Regions from separate parts of the Pullulanibacillus sp. KACC 23026 genome, predicted to be linked through region 2. Evidence: predicted binding sites of a transcription regulator. Region 2 holds the regulator's gene; each other region holds the start of a gene.
What was found. Region 2 encodes Rex, which represses fermentation and respiration genes when NADH is low (regulators of the CRP and FNR family bind a similar motif). Its sites were predicted from a motif close to TTGTGAAATATTTCACAA; they were not measured.

Region 1: PU629_RS18380 (cytochrome c oxidase subunit II) is a predicted target of Rex. The motif match lies at 1,758-1,775, and genes of this name have one in related genera.
Region 3: PU629_RS12670 (DoxX family membrane protein) is a predicted target of Rex. The motif match lies at 2,329-2,346, and genes of this name have one in related genera.
Region 4: PU629_RS10640 (L-lactate dehydrogenase) is a predicted target of Rex. The motif match lies at 2,055-2,072, and genes of this name have one in related genera.

The regions. Positions count from the first base shown of each region.
Region 1 covers NZ_CP119107.1:3,968,278-3,972,496, forward strand. The annotation lists gene PU629_RS18365 (Crp/Fnr family transcriptional regulator) at 178-861, opposite strand; gene PU629_RS18370 (ferredoxin family protein) at 917-1,156, opposite strand; gene PU629_RS18375 (DUF2249 domain-containing protein) at 1,196-1,372, opposite strand; gene PU629_RS18380 (cytochrome c oxidase subunit II) at 1,906-2,844, shown strand; gene PU629_RS18385 (cbb3-type cytochrome c oxidase subunit I) at 2,887-4,219, shown strand, end outside.
Region 2 covers NZ_CP119107.1:4,479,704-4,483,922, forward strand. The annotation lists gene map (type I methionyl aminopeptidase) at 1-44, opposite strand, end outside; gene tatC (twin-arginine translocase subunit TatC) at 509-1,252, opposite strand; gene PU629_RS20780 (twin-arginine translocase TatA/TatE family subunit) at 1,252-1,428, opposite strand; gene PU629_RS20785 (redox-sensing transcriptional repressor Rex) at 1,430-2,077, opposite strand; gene moaC (cyclic pyranopterin monophosphate synthase MoaC) at 2,096-2,581, opposite strand; gene PU629_RS20795 (ABC transporter ATP-binding protein) at 3,143-4,219, shown strand, end outside.
Region 3 covers NZ_CP119107.1:2,721,222-2,725,440, forward strand. The annotation lists gene PU629_RS12660 (ABC transporter substrate-binding protein) at 1-700, opposite strand, end outside; gene hpf (ribosome hibernation-promoting factor, HPF/YfiA family) at 1,020-1,559, opposite strand; gene PU629_RS12670 (DoxX family membrane protein) at 1,722-2,249, opposite strand; gene PU629_RS12675 (NupC/NupG family nucleoside CNT transporter) at 2,512-3,693, opposite strand; gene deoC (deoxyribose-phosphate aldolase) at 3,774-4,219, opposite strand, start outside.
Region 4 covers NZ_CP119107.1:2,265,792-2,270,010, forward strand. The annotation lists gene PU629_RS10635 (EAL domain-containing protein) at 1-1,987, shown strand, start outside; gene PU629_RS10640 (L-lactate dehydrogenase) at 2,164-3,096, shown strand; gene PU629_RS10645 (DUF4230 domain-containing protein) at 3,149-3,880, opposite strand; gene PU629_RS10650 (zinc ribbon domain-containing protein) at 4,173-4,219, shown strand, end outside.

The DNA of each region.
Region 1 (4,219 bases), 510 kb from region 2:
GAACAATGAGATCAGTGCTTCATGTCTTTTTACTAACCTTTAACAATAGGATTCTCTATTGGAAGAGATCATTTTTTGTTCAATACCTTAAAAGCCTAGTGTCCTTCTATTCATCTTATTGAAACGCGAGAACCGTCCCCGTGTCTCATTCGTGTCTCAGTGTCTCATTCCCGTGTCTCATTTTAACGTTTGTTTCAATCCTTCAAGGTCTATTATTTTTATTTTTCTTTTGTTTATTTCAAGCAGGCCCTCTTTTTTGAATTGATTAAATATTCTATTAATCGTTTCGCGTGAAGACCCGACCATATTTGCAAAATCCTGATTCGTAATGGGGGCATTAAGTATGAGCATTCCATCTTCACTTCGATCACTTTCACTGGCTAACCTTATTAGTGTATTAACTGTACGATGGTAAACATCGTCAGAAATAAGTTCTTGAATCCGTTGAGTGAGTGCTTGAATCTTTTGCCCTAAGATTTTCATCACCTTTAGGGCAATTCCAGGTCTTTCTATTAATAGCGCATTGAACTCTTCAATTTGTATCATCACTAACTGTGCTTTTACAACAGCCTCAGCTGTTGCCGGATAGGGACTGTCATCAAAAAATCCCACATGTGGAAACATGTCTCCGGGATATAAAAGAGAGATCAATTGCTCCTTTCCATTTGAATCCAGCTTAAATGTTTTAATGGTCCCTTTTTGAATGAAATAGACCGCTTCCCTTTTCTCGCCTTCCATAAATATATAACTTTTCTTCTCATAATCGCGAAGGATTGAAATGGTCTCAACTTGTGCTAGTTCATAGGTAGTTAATTCCGAGAAAATGGGAATTGATTTTAGTAAGGCTGTTTGATCGCTCACATCTTACCTCCTCCTCAAGTAAAAGTAGGAATACCTTATATTAATTCATTATTTTTTATCTGCCTTGGAAAAAATCTCTATTTAATTGAATATACTTCTCTTCCTCACCTGGAACTTCTTCTTCTGGATAAATGGCTTCAACAGGGCAGACTGCCTCACACGCTCCACAATCTATACAAATTTCTGGGTCAATGTAATACATATCCTTGCCTTCTTCTATACAATCAACAGGGCAAACCTGGACACATTCAGCTGCCTTTTCTCCAATACATGGTGAAGTAATAACAAAAGCCAATTTGCAATTCCTCCTTACTATTATTAATTTTATCTCCCCTTACTTCAGCTTCTTAATTGCAACTCTCCAAATTTCCGGACCTTCTTCAAGATATTCCCACTCGAAAGCACCTGGTCTTTCAATCTTAAATTCGTAAAAAAGCGGTTTGGGGTTGTGATCATGTATCAATTCCATATATGTTCCTGGATTCAATGCCTCAAATGTTTCCAATATCATTCGATGTTTATCTCTTGAAGGATAATCAGGGGCATTTACTCGAGCTGTAAAGATAGGCTCAACCAAAATATCACTTCCTATAAGAAAAATCTAATCAGTATTTCTACTGATTGCTTTTATTAAAAGTACACCTTTAGCCTAAGTTACTTGATTGACCTTGTCTGTGATAGAAATCACGTTTCCTAATAAACCCTCTTGAAGCTCAAGAACACCATTAGAGTCAGGAAAATAATGAACTAACCATTTCCTTTCATTAGAAAATGATCGGTGAACTCACCGATTAAAATGTGTCACTTCTATTATCTGCACTAGTTTTTTTAGAAAAGTGAACAAAAAGTGACAGACCGTATGTCGAAATATGAACGGTCTGTGAACTTTACATTAATTGTGATCTATATCACACAGAGCCAAGCTTGAAAGTTCGTAAAATGGGGAGGCAGGAAAAGGGTAAGTAAGAAGGATTGTCAGATAGAAACTATCCGTACCATCCAATACCTTTTTCAAATCACCTAAACAAGAAGGGGGAAATTGTAATGCCAAAGACATTCCGTCGTGGGATCCTTGGCGTGCTTTTCACGGCTCTAAGTCTTTTCCTATTATCGGGCTGCAGTTCAAAATATCCAGTCCTTGATCCTGCCGGTCCTGTCGCTAAAGAAGAGCTTCATCTCATTGAATTATCTGCTTTGCTCTGTTTAATTGTCGTTTTACCGGTCATTATTCTCTTATTTGTCATTATCGCCAAATACCGAGATCGCCCTAATCGGAAAGCAAAGTATCAACCTGAATGGGCAGAAAGTGCTAAGCTCGAGTTAATTTGGTGGTCCATTCCAATTATTATCATTATCATTCTTGGTACTTTTACAGCACGTTCTATCTTTCATTTGCAACAACCAGTAACTTCTGCAAGCGATGGAACAAAGGCTAAGGCACCAATAACAATTGAAGTGACATCAATGGCATGGAAATGGGTCTTTATGTACCCTGGGCAAGGTGTTGCTACGGTTAATACGCTGGAGATCCCGACTGATCGTCCTGTTCAATTTGTATTAACAACTGATGGACCAATGAACACATTATGGATCCCAAGCCTTGGCGGGCAGGAAATGACGATGCCTGGTATGGCTATGCGTTTATGGCTTCAAGCCGATAAAGCAGGTACTTATATTGGTAAAGGCGGGAACTTCTCTGGAAAAGGCTTTGCCGATATGTCCTTTAAAGTTCACGCAGTTAGTCAAAATGATTTTGACAAATGGGTATCTAATGTCAAAAATTCTTCACCCAAAATGACTACGTCCACTTATAACAAATTAACGAAGCATAATGTTGTCGGTGTTTCGACTTATTCATCGTATCCAAAATCAATCTACACGAAAACGATTGAGGAGTATGGCGGAAAAGACATGAAAGACTGGATGATTAATGGAACAGACCCGTCTTCAATGCCAAGTATGTCCGGCAACTCTGGAATGTAAGTTTTTATTTATTTTTTCCACTTAACTATAAGGAGGATTCATATGTCTAGTCTTGAGGACTTCGCCTCACACTTTTTTGTGACCGGTGAACCTATGATTTATATGGCAGATGTCGCAATTGTTCTTGTTACGCTTGGCATCATTTTCACGCTTACCTTCCTAAAAAAATGGAAATGGTTATGGCGTGAATGGATTACAACAGTTGACCATAAAAAAATTGGGATTATGTATTTGATTTGCGCACTTTTAATGTTCTTTAGAGGTGGGATGGATGCCCTTCTTATGAGAACGCAATTAGCTTTACCAGATCTTAAGTTTCTAGATCCACAACACTATGATGAAATTTTTACAACTCATGGTACAATCATGATTCTTTTCATGGCGATGCCATTCATTTTTTCCGTATTCAATATTGCTGTTCCGCTTCAAATTGGAGCACGTGACGTCGCATTTCCTTATTTAAATGCCGTCAGTTTTTGGTTGTTCTTCTTCGGTGCTATGCTCTTTAACCTATCCTTCGTAATTGGAGGTTCACCAGATGCCGGCTGGATCAGCTATCCACCGTTAACTGAATTAGGCTTTGACCCAGGCCCTGGTGAAAATTACTATTTACTAGCTATTTCAATTTCAGGAATAGGCAGTATTGCAACTGGTATTAACTTTATTGTCACCATTTTAAAAATGCGTGCACCTGGCATGTCTCTGATGAAAATGCCGCTCTTTAGCTGGTCTGTTCTGTCAGCAAGTATCGTTGTTATCTTTGCTTTCCCTGCATTAACAATTGCCTTGGCTCTCTTATTATTTGATCGTTTGTTTGGAACCCATTTCTTTACAATGACCCACGGCGGAAGTCCAATGATGTTCGTTAACCTGTTCTGGCTATGGGGGCATCCTGAGGTTTACATTGTAGTTCTGCCTGCTTTTGGTATTTACTCTGAGGTCGTTGCCGCTTTCTCGAAAAAACGAGTATTTGGTTACGCATCAATGGTCACATCACTCATGATCATTGCAGTAATTAACTATCTCGTTTGGGCTCACCACTTCTTTATCATGGGGGCAGGTGCTGGGGTTAACACTTATTTTGCCATCGCATCTATGATTATTGCGATTCCAACTGGTGTTAAAATCTTCAACTGGTTATTTACTATGTACCGAGGAAAAATCCAGTTTACACTTCCAATGCTATGGACGATTGCTTTTATTCCGTGTTTCGCGATTGGCGGTTCTACTGGAGTTATGCTTGCAACGGTTCCAGCTGATTATCAGGAACATAATAGTTACTTTATGATTGCTCACTTCCACAACGTTTTAATCGGTGGAACAGTCTTTGGTCTCATTGCTGGTATGTATTATTGGTGGCCTAAAATGTTTGGCC
Region 2 (4,219 bases):
TCCCTCATCTTCTCTATTTCATTTGCTGACTTTAATTGAATCATGTCAGACCTCCTATTCTCTGCAATGCTTCCTGAACGTTCACAGCTAACCGCCATCCCTAAACTATATGGAGATTTCTTCGCTAATACTCAAGATTAAAGCAGTCTATTCTTTGTTCATCGTATATGTGAAACGCTACCCTCTTATCATACCAATTATAGTCACCCAGGCTCAAATAATTATGAGCGAAAGGACTGGCAGAATCGAAAATAATTAAAACGGCGCTCCCCTCTTTGGGTGCGGTTCTCCTCGTCAGCTGTAACGAGCCTACTACTTGAAAGCCCATCATGAATTTGTCATCTTTGGATAGTTGTTCGTGCTGGCTTGCGCAAAATCTCTATCTTTAATCAAGGATTTTTAGCACAGCTGACAAGTCAAGATTTGGGAATTTATGCCCATGTGTCCTTTAGAAATAGAAAAGATCCAAAAAGTGGTGTCACCTTATTAAAAAAAATAAAAACCACGATCAGGATTCATCGTGGCTAGCCATTCGTTTTAATGATTGATTAAATGTATATCTCGATATAAGAACGCTTATTTCGTACAAAATTACTAGCGGCACCATGACGATCAACTGTGACATAACGTCTGGCGGGGTGATTAACCCTGCAACAACGAGCAAAACAAAATAAGCATATTTTCTTATTTTAGTAAGAAAAAAAGGTGTAATAATACCGAGACGTGTTAAAAACATCACCAATACGGGCAGCTCGAATACAAGGCCAAACGGCAGCGTAATCTGAATTAAAAAATGAAAATATTCATTGATCCCGATGACGCTTGTAATATGTAAAGAACTGCTGAGCGTTCCCATGAAATGCAGCACATAAGGGAACAATACATAAAATGAAAAAGCCACACCTGCTAAGAAAAGAACGATCATAATGGGAATGTAAGATAAAGTAACCCGGCGCTCGTTTTTATAAAGCCCAGGGCTCACAAATGCCCACAACTGGTAAAGGAGGAGCGGCGAAACTAATATAATTCCAATAACAAAGGCCATTTGCATGTAAATATTAAAGGGATCGGTCACCCGAAAATAATTCATTTGAATATGATCGGCAGCTTTAATGTGCTGAAGATAGATGATCAGCGGCTTTGCCAAGAAAAAACCAATGCCAAAAGAGACAGCGAAACCGATGGCGCTTACAATCAACCGTTTCCTGAGCTCTTCAAGGTGTTCGGTCACACTCATAGAAGTATCTTGCATCAGCGATCATCCTGCTTCTCTTTTACGTCATCTTCATCGACAATCCCTTTAGTTGCATTACGAAATTCACGCAGCGTATTTCCAGCTGCCTTTCCGAATTCAGGAAGTTTTTTTGGTCCAAATATAATAAGAGCTACGATCGCAATTAAAGCAATACTGCCCGCACCAAGACCCATATTAGTCACCTCCCTCGTCATCAATAGGATAATTCTTTAAGAAATAAATTAAAGTTTGAAGTTCAACCGCCAGATCAATATGATGAATACGGATTCGATCAGGTAAAGATAATCGGACAGGTGTGAAGTTAAGTACGCCAGTCACTCCCGTTCGGAGGAGCTGGTCTGCCACTTTTTGGGCCGCCTCTTGTGGAACGGTAAGAATAGCGACTTGAATATCGTCCAAGTTATCCGTTTTTAACTGATCGACATGACGGATGGGTGTTCCGCCTATTAAGGTCCCAACTTTATTATAATCGGTATCATAAGCGACTACAATTTTAGAATTGTTATTTTTCAAAAAATTATATTTGAGTAGGGCTGTTCCTAAGTTTCCAACCCCAATCAGCATTACCTTTGTCAGCTCGTCCTGGTCAAGCTTTCCACGAAGAAAGGTTAAAAGTCTTTCTACATTGTAGCCATAGCCCTTCTTCCCCAGGGCACCAAGGTAAGAAAGATCACGGCGAATGGTTGCCGAATCAATCTTGACCAGTTCACTTAACTCCGAAGATGAAATCCGCCGTCTCCCCGACTCAGACAAATGCTGCAAAAACCGATAATAAAGCGGCAGGCGCTTTGCGGTTGCCTGAGGAATTTTCTCTTGTACCATGTTCTACCTCCCGGCAATTTAATTGGTTTCTCTCTGATAATCGCCGCTTTTTCCCCCTGATTTACTTTGAAGATAAGTCGGACCAATCACCATGCTTTTATCAAGTGCTTTACACATGTCATAAATTGTAAGGGCCGCTGTGGTTGCAGCCGTAAGGGCCTCCATTTCCACACCCGTTGCCCCCTTGTTTTTCACAGTCGCTTCAATCCGGAGTAAATATGCCTCCTTGTCATCCCAATAAAAGAAAAGATCGACCCCTGAAAGCATCAGCGGGTGACACATTGGGATAATCTGTGAGGTGTTCTTCGCTGCCATAATCCCCGCCACCTGTGCAACCGCAAGGACATCCCCTTTTTTGATCGTGCCTTGATTGATTGCTTCATAAATCTCTTGATTCACCTGAATACTTGAGCACGCCACCGCCATACGGCGCGTTTCTTCTTTATCAGAGACATCGACCATTTTGGCCCGTCCCTGTTCATTTATATGCGTTAAATCCGACACTTTTTCCTCTTCCTCTCAACTATATCACGAGTCCCTTGGTCTGTCTTTTCCAATGGCAAGACCAAAGGGTGCTGAAAAAATTTAAATAATTTGGATGCCTTAGACGGCTAGCCTGCACCCAGTAGCATGAGCTTAGATGCAAGTTCCCCGGCGCAAGTCAACACGTAAAAGCCTCTGCATCAATCCGCTCTCAGCAACCATCTGTGCTTATAACCTTTTGCCGAAAGAATGAGGTTATAAGAACTCCTATACGTTTGGCCTTCTTCTATTAAACATTTGTCTATCCACTTACGACAACTTATTGTGCTTATAACCTTTTTTCAAAAGAATGAGGTTATAAGCAAGCCTGCACGAAGCTACCTTCAAGCAAAAGTTATCTATTCAATTTATGTAATTGGCCGCTGCCCCTACGTCTACATGCAAATGCTTCGATGTAAGCTTCCTCGGGGCAATCCCGCACGGCGCTAAGCTTTGAAGATAACTCACAGAGGAACTTCAAGTAGAAGGATTGCCATGGGATTAAAGAATCGGCTAAACTAGTAGAAGCTAGGGGTGATTCCTTTGATTCTATTACAAACTCATCAATTAACAAAATCTTTTGGAACTGATCTTATTTTATCGAATATACACATTGAAGTCCAAACAGGCGAACGCGTGGCTTTGGTCGGGAGAAATGGAAGTGGGAAATCAACACTTCTGAAAATCATCGCTGGACAAATGTCTTATGATTCCGGCCAAATCATGATCCCAAAGGAAACAAGTATTGGTTATCTTGAGCAAAACATGCGCCTGGATTCTAAAAAAACTTTAATGGACGAGCTCAGAGACGCCTTTAAAGAGGTCATCCAGCTTGAACACGAACTTCGCGAACTGGAGTTCAAAATGGCCGAGCCGCTGCCACAAGAAGCGTTTGACCAATTGATGAAGACTTACGACCAAAAACAAACCTATTTTCAAAATAGAGGTGGCTATACGTACCAAGCAGAAATTAACAGTGTTCTGAATGGATTGGGCTTTGGAGATTTTCCTGAGGATACTAAGGTGCACATGCTTTCTGGAGGACAGAAAACTCGCCTCTCACTCGGTCGCCTGCTTTTAACCAAGCCGGATCTCTTAATACTGGACGAGCCGACCAACCACTTGGACATTGATACTTTAACATGGCTGGAAAATTATCTTCAGCATTATCCAGGTGCTATTCTTATTGTCTCACACGACCGTTATTTTCTCGATAAAATCGTTGGAAAGGTCTTTGAGATTTCGAACCATTCCGCCACCAAGTATCACGGCAACTACTCAGCTTATCTGAACCAAAAGGCTCTAGACTTCGAAAGAGACATGCAAGCTTTTGAAAAGCAGCAAAAGGAAGTCGCGAAACTAGAGGACTTTGTTCAGCGTAATATTGCGAGGGCCTCGACAACAAAACGGGCTCAAAGCCGCCGGAAACAGTTGGAGAAGATTACGCTATTGGATCGACCTGGTCAAGAGAAATCAGCTGCTTTTTCATTCCAAATTGAAAAGCAAAGCGGAAATGATGTCCTAATGGTCCAAGATTTGGCGATTGGCTATCCCGACCAACCTGAACCGCTTTCCGCTGGCTTTTCCTTTCAGCTTCATAAGACCGAAAGCGTTGCCTTA
Region 3 (4,219 bases), 1.8 Mb from region 2:
GTTCTTTGCCCCAATAATTCGGATTACGGACTAGAACGATTTTTTCCCCTTTGACGCGCTCCTGAAATTCAAATGGCCCCGTGCCAACCGGGTGTTCTGAGTAGCCGTTATTTCCATATTTTTTCAATGCTGTCGGGCTAATCATAGCGACTTGACTGGAACCGGCTAACATTCTCAAAAAGGCGGAAAATGGTTTTTTCATAGTGAATTCAATGGTGTTATCATCAATGAGTTTCATGCTCTTAATATCACTAACCGTATTAGTCAAATTGCTGGCACTTCGTTGATCATAGTATTTAAAATTCTTATCGATGAGTCTTCTGAAATTGAATTCAACGGCTTGAGCATTAAAAGGCGTGCCGTCTTGAAATTTGACATTTTTTCTCAAATGAAAAGTATAATGGAGACCATCTTTCGAAACATCCCAGGAGGTTGCTAAGCTTGGTTTTAGCGGGGGAACTGATTGACTTTTGGAAGCCGCAGACAAATCCTCAGTCAGTAGACCTTCATGAATTTGCCTATTAATTCTATAAGTGACCCATCCTCCAGCACGATCAGGATCAAGAACATCAGCTTCAGATTCAATGCCAATAACTAGAGTTTTATTAATGTTAGATTGTGTCGTACCAGAAGTTTGAGAGGAACAGCCCTGCAAAAAGACTAGCAATAAAACAACTAATAGAATCAGATATTTCTTCATCCTGTTTCGCCCCATTTCTCTCTTAAAATAAACGTCTTCTAAAAACTCCCTTTCGAATAAAGTTTGGTTGAACTAGTTTTAGCTTAGTTTAATAACTGAAATTTTTAAAATAATTAGTCAAATTATCTAACAATCTTATTTTGTCGAAAAATCAGACCCGCGCCCCACTGAAACCCCTGCCATTCTTGATGTACCGGGCAAATCTGGCATGAAACAGAGGGACGGTTCTCCCGTTTCAAAAAACAGGAGAACCGCCCCATATTAACTAGCCTATCATCGATTTGATAATGGGGTGAAACGGGAGATCCGTCCCCGCGTTTCACTGTGCGACTTCAGAAGTAATTAATCCATATTGCTCGTGTTTGCGTTTATAGACGATACTCATCTGCTCTGTTTCAGCATCTTGGAAAACAAAAAAGTTATGGTCGAGTAGATTCATTTGCAAAATAGCTTCTTCGACATCCATTGGTTTTAATTGAAAGTGTTTGATCCGAACAATTTCCTCATTCTCTTGGTCTTTTGACCGATCATTTAGCTCCAGTTCCTGAACGAAACGCTCTTTTCGAATTCGATTGACTTTTGTTTTATATTTTCTTAATTGCCGTTTAAGCTTATCTTCAACTAGATCAATGGATTTATATAGATCATTCGTTGTCTCTTCCGCGCGAATTGTCAGATCACCTAATGGAATAGTCACTTCTATGCAATGATTTTTCTTAAAGGCTGACAAATTGATGTGAACAGGAATAGCTTCTGTTTCCGTTAAATACTGGTTCACGATTTTGCTTATTTTTGTCTCAATCGTTTTCTTCATTCCATCTGTCAATTGGAGATTTTTATAGTGCATGATCATAGTCATTACGTTTTCCTCCTATCAATGCAGAGCTTTAAGCTTTAGAGTAAAAATGTTAAGTCTGACCAAGAGATTTACGCGTTTAACGGGTCAGCTTTGAATGAAACAGGAGATCCGTCCCTGCGTTCCACTCTTAAATGAAACAGGAGATCCGTCCCTGCGTTCCTGTTAGACATGTCCCCCAAGGTGAGGATGGTGGTGATTGTTCGTGTGGAATTTGTGGGCTAGTTTTTCGTATGTTAAGATTTGGCGAAGATAATAATCTAAACCTAATTTACCTGCATTTGCCCCTGCAACAAGTATGAACATGGTTAAGAGGACCATTTGTGGGTTCGTACTGGTTGTACCAGATAACATATAAGCGAAATTCATAACAGCTCCCATGAGAGCGGCAAAGGTTGTTAAACCACCAAGGATTAAACCAAGACCGACTAAGAATTCACCCCAAGGGATTAGGAAGTTAAAAATTCCGGCATTTGGTAGTGCTACACCATTTAAGAAGCTCGCCCACCAATGCTGAACAGCTGGGTTTTCACCCGTTGCTTTTTTAATAGCTCCAATTAAAAATCCATTGGCTTCAAATTGACCTGTAAGTTTTTCCAGACCTGCCTTCATCCATTCGTACCCAATATAAAATCTTAGGACTAGGAGAAGGTAAGAAGCGATTTTATTTTCTCTTAAAAATTTGACGATCATGACGATCACCAACCTTTGATTTAGTAGGAAGGTTTATTTCCTTCCTTGACTTTAATTTACGCCTATCTTAGTAATAAGTTTGTGATATTATTCACAATCTTTTTTGACAAAACCGTGGCAATCAGATTGGGAAGCGGGTGTGAAATTTGGGGACGGTTCTCCTGTTTCTGAAACGGGAGAACCGTCCCCGCGTTCCACACCGTTCCACAACAAAAAAAAACAATTCCCCCTGTTTAGTTGAGAAATTGTTTTTCGTTTTTTCTTATAGAACTATACTTACAATTACAGCTGATAAGACACTTACTAAGGTTGCGTCATAGAGGAGTTTTAGGCCAAATTTAGCCACGACGTTTCCGTTTTTTTCATTGAGACTTTTGACGGCTCCGGCAATAATACCAATCGATGAGAAGTTAGCAAAAGAAACAAGAAAGACGGAAATAATGCCAAGTGTTCGCGGGTCAAACGATTTGGACATTTTCGAAAGGTCCATCATCGCCACAAACTCATTCGTTACAAGCTTCTCGGCCATAATACCGCCTGCTTGTACTGCCTCTGACATTGGAACTCCCATAATGACAGCAACTGGTGAGAAGATATAGCCTAATAGCTGCTGGAATGTAATATGGAAAATTAAATTGAAAACATCATTAATAGCAGCCATCAGGGCAACAAATCCGATTAACATCGCCCCAACTATAATCGCGACTTTAAATCCATCCAGTATATATTCACCTAACATTTCAAAGAAGCTTTGCCTTTCAGTTTCTTGAATGTCCAAAATATCTTCATTAGGATCCACTGTGTAAGGGTTGATTATGGAACTGATAATAAATCCGCCAAATAAATTAATGACGAGTGCGGTTACAACATATTTAGGTTGGATCATCGTCATATAGGAACCAACAATGGACATCGATACCGTTGACATGGCGGATGCACATAGGGTATACAAACGATTGGCCGGCAATAACCCCAGTTGTTTTTTCACAGTAATAAATACTTCGGATTGCCCTAGCATTGCAGAAGCAATCGCGTTGTAAGATTCCAATTTCCCCATCCCATTGACTTTACTTAAAACAAAGCCAATCCATTTCATGATAAACGGCAAGATTTTCAAGTACTGGAAAATTCCAATTAAGACCGAAATGAACACGATCGGCATGAGGACATCGAGGAAAAATGGTGCTTGTCCTTTGTTTGCAATGCCGGCAAATACGAAGGAGACACCCGCATCTGCATATTCCAATAATTTATTAAATATATCAGCAAAGACCTTGATTAAGGCATAGCCTAATGTTGTGTTTAATAGTAAAAAGGCCAAGACAATTTGAATAATAATCATTAGAATAACAGGCTTGATCTTAATATTTTTTCGATTGTTACTTGCAATAAAAGCAAGTCCAAAAACGACAAGTAAACCAACAAGTGCAATTACATACTTCATCAAATCGATCCTCCATTGATGTACTAACTCTTAAGTTGCAGCTTATAACGGCCTTACAATTCACAAAAAAACGGTTTGACTTAATAAGAACTGGACGAAGCTTGGCCGTTCATGATTTTCACACCTGAGCTCGCTCCAATTCGATTGGCGCCCGCATTCACAACTGCTTCTGCGTCCGCCAAACTTCTAACACCACCAGAAGCCTTAACACCTATCTCCGGACCTACTGTTTTTCTCATTAACTTAACATCTTCCACCGTTGCACCGCCTGTAGAAAAACCAGTCGAAGTTTTAACAAAATTAGCCCCTGCTTTGACAGCCAGCTGACAAGCTTTTACTTTCTCTTCATCCGTTAAAAGACAGGTTTCAATAATGACTTTTGTTAAAGCTTTTCCTTCTGCAGCCTTCACGACCGCCCTTATATCCTCTTCGACAAGATCATATTGGCCATCTTTTAAAGCACCGATATTAATGACCATATCGACTTCATTTGCCCCATTTTCGATCGCGTTTTTGGTTTCAAAGG
Region 4 (4,219 bases), 2.2 Mb from region 2:
TTTTGTTCTGAAATCAAAACCTTTGGAGCCTGTTGGTTTTGGACTATCTCTTTTACTATCCCTTTTAGGAATGGACCTTTACCAATACGGAATGACTGCTTATACATGGGAGAGTGCTTTTTTTCTTATTCTTTTCATGCTTATAACGACCTTTATTCTTACAAAAAAGAATAGGTTAATAGGGATTGTTTGGAGTCTTATGTTAAGTGCAGTGATGGAGTTACTAACGGGCTTCGTCTATCATTTTCGCTTGGATTGCCTCGCGGTGACTTTAATGACTGCTGTTATGTCTGGATTATATGTCACCTATCGTTCCTTACACGAAAAACAAGTGAAGGACACGAGTGAGGCTGTTTTATATGATTCTCTTACCAATGCGCTTACACGACGCGGCCTACAAGCATGGCTTGAGTCCAGCAGGTCGAGAGGAGACGATAAGGGAATTATTGTCTTTTGTGATTTAGATAATTTTAAGTGGATTAATGATACATGGGGACATGAAGCAGGCGATCAAGTTTTAATCGAATTTGTTAAAAGGATCAGTCACGGCTTAAGAACGTGCGATACCATTGCTCGTTTTGGCGGGGATGAATATCAACTTTGGCTGCCTATGAAGGAAATCGGTGCTGCTAAGGCGATCGTCGAAAGATTGCATGTTCTTGCGACACAAACCCCTTATAAAGTGACTCCAGATGAAACGGAATTAAAGATCGGTGTCTCGATGGGATGGACCTTTGGAGAGTTCACTCAAGAGAGAGCTAACGACGCGGATTTTGCTTTATTAGAGGCAAAGAGACTCGGTAAAAATCGGATCTGTGAATTATCCGATTCAGACACGACAACTCGAACCAAGTCATTTAGAGGAGATGAGGATCCTCATTTATATTGGCTGAAAAATATTGCCCAATCTCTGTGGAGTGATGCACACTATCCGTTTGTCTTAACGGATAAAACAGGACGGATTCTTTTCGCAAACAACGCCTATGAATTTCTTGTAGGAAAGTCGTTAGCCGAATTATTAGGAAATAAGCCGGGTATGAATAGTGCTATGAAGACACCTCCAGCTGTGTATTCAAACATGTGGTCTCATCTATCTAATGGTTTGCCATGGAGTGGTTGTTTATTAAATCGGAGAGAAGACGGTAATGAGTGGTGGGAGATTTCAGAGCTCTTTCCGATTAAACTTTCAGGACAAATCATTGGTTATTGGGGGTTGGTTCAAGAATTAACACAAGCTAAGTTTCCACCTTCTCCCATTCCAACCGATTATAACTATAAATGGCATGGCGACATTGATTGGGCTTTCCAACCGATTATTGATGTGAATGCCCATTCTACAATGGGTTATGAGGCGCTCGCTCGACCAAGGTGGGGAGAGGTCGATGTCATGCCAGATACCTTTTTTAAGATTGCTGAGAGTTTTAATTTTCGAATTAATGTTGATTGGGATTGCTTAGAGAGTTTATTAGACAAGCTTAAGACGATAGCCTGGCCAGAAGAGACACGGCTATTTGTGAATATTTATGCGGAAACCTTTAAAGATCAGAAACGATTAAAAGAGTGGTTAACCCGCTTCTTCAGCCAGCATCCAACCACAATATGTGTCCTTGAAATTTTAGAACGCGATGTCCACACGATTGAACGCAAGCAATGGAAGGACATTCAAAAAGAATTTCCATTGGTTGAGTTAGCTCAAGATGATTTTGGTAACGGGGAGCAAGATCTCATTCGATTGATTGAGACAAAGCCCAATTGGTTGAAGTTGGATCGAGAATGGGTTAATACCCTGTCCATTCATCCAGAAAGCCAATTCTTAATGTCTTCAATTGCTGCTTGGGTCAGAGCTGAGGGCATAAAGTTAATCATTGAAGGGATTGAAACGGGCGAACAATCGAAAGCCTATAAGGACATGGGGATTTACTATGAACAAGGTTATTATTGGAGTAAACCGATAAAGGATTTAGATCTTGCTACTTGTTCTGTTTGACTTGCGCCCCCTCATTGGTCAGAAGAACTAACTAGTGAGAAACTTAATATAAGCGGAACCTTATAAAGTGTGAGTTTCTTCACACTTTTTTTCTGATTGATTTGTTAAAGTGAAGTTGGAAATACTCATGATATTTAATAGTTTACATGTCACTTCTGCTAAAGGGGATTAGACTGATGAACGAAAAAGTGAACCGTGTTGTTATAATCGGAACAGGTGCGGTTGGATGCAGTTTCGCCTATTCTCTTATTAATCAAGGGGTTACAGAAGAGTTGGTCCTGGTTGATTTCAATACCAGAAAGGCAGAAGGTGAAGCCATGGATCTGAATCATGGCATGCCGTTTGCGCCTAAACCCGTTCGTGTCTGGAATGGTTCTTATGAGGATTGCAAGGAGGCAGATCTGGTCGTGATTACCGCTGGATTACCTCAAAAACCAGGTGAAACGCGTCTTCAATTAGTGGAGAAGAATACAAAGATTTTCAAAGATATTGTGAAACAGATCATGGACAGTGGGTTTAACGGGATTTTTCTCGTTGCCACGAATCCAGTGGATATCCTAACCTATGTGACATGGAAGGAATCAGGGCTTCCGAAAGAACGAGTGATCGGTTCAGGGACGGTATTAGATTCTTCCAGGCTTCGATATGAGGTCAGTCAATTAATAAAGGTAGATACACGTAATGTTCATGCTGTCATCATTGGTGAGCATGGGGATACGGAGCTTCCAGTTTGGAGTCATGCGACCATCGGTATTCAATCTCTTGAGGATAAAAAAGAGGTAACGAAGGATGCTTTAGAAGAAGTATTTGTCAATGTCCGAGATGCGGCTTACAACATTATTAACCGAAAAGGGGCCACTTTTTATGGAATTGGGATGTCTCTCGTGCGCATTACCAAAGCCATTCTCTTTAATGAGAACAGCCTCCTGACAGTTTCAGCTTACTTGGAAGGTCAATATGGTGAACGAGATGTGTATATCGGGGTACCCGCTATTGTGAACCGGTCAGGAGTCCGAGAGATCATCGAATTGGATCTTACTCCTGAGGAACAAGAAAAGTTTGGGCATTCAGTATCAGTCTTAAAGAACACCATGAAGCCAATTGTATAATTTAAAAACCTGTCTTCTGAAAATTGAAGACAGGTTTTTTTTTGCGCCCAAATTATTTGTAATTAATTTTAACTTGATATCCCAAATTTTTAAAGAAATCCTGTAGGGTAGTTTGTGCATTCGTTTCTGCGATTGTTAGTATCCCGGATTGAATGGCTTCTTTTTTAATTTTTTGAGAGGCGAGGTCTTCAAGCTGAACCTCTTCATCCGCTTTCACGTCATTTCGAAAAATGCCTTCACTTGAATAAGTTTGGACATTTTTAAAGTCAACAGCTGGATCCTCTAAGATTGTAGCATGCGGCAGCGTAATCTGAATCGATTTGTTTTTCTCATCAATAGCCACATCATTCTTAGAGACATGCTGTAAATCAACGCCTGCTGTCACGGTTGCCGGAACCACTAAGAAAACAGTTCGTTTCGTTCCAGGAAGATTAAATGAGATGTTCTTTCCAAATAATTTATTATCTTCTTTAGATAGAATGGTTTTAACTTGCTCCTGGGCAGTGGCTAATGTGGCAAGCTTTTGGATGCTTAGAACGGCTGTCCCGCTTTTTAGTGTCGCTTGCTTGCTCGCTTGGATATGCCAAACAAAGAAAAGGATAATTGCAAGAATCACACATACACTTAACGCAATGAACCATGTCTTCGCTAAAGCCATCCATCTAAAAGGATTAACCATTCGTTTAGGTTGTATCGCGAGTGTTGTTGCTGTTTCTGATTGAGAGCTCTGAAGCTGCTGGGCAATATATTTTAGATCTCTTTTGGAAAGTTTTCTTTCTCTCAAAATAATAGGTTCCTCCTTTGAACAGCCTTTTTTAGCTCATTAAAAATAGGAATGAAAATGATGGCTGTTTCTTTATCTAATAATCTATTATACGTGTATTCGACAAATTTCGTTTCAATAAATGAGAGATTTTGTGTCAATTTATTAGAGAATCTGGTCGTTTTCATTTGAAAATGGGGATCATCTATTGGCGGTAACTGAAGAGTTAATAGTGGGATTTTTTAAAATAAATGAAACGATCTTCCCACTGATTCGTAATATAAGAAAAGGTATGAGAAGGGAGTCGAGGTTCATGGCGAATCAGGGATGTATTAAATGCGGCAGTCAGGATATTGGCCA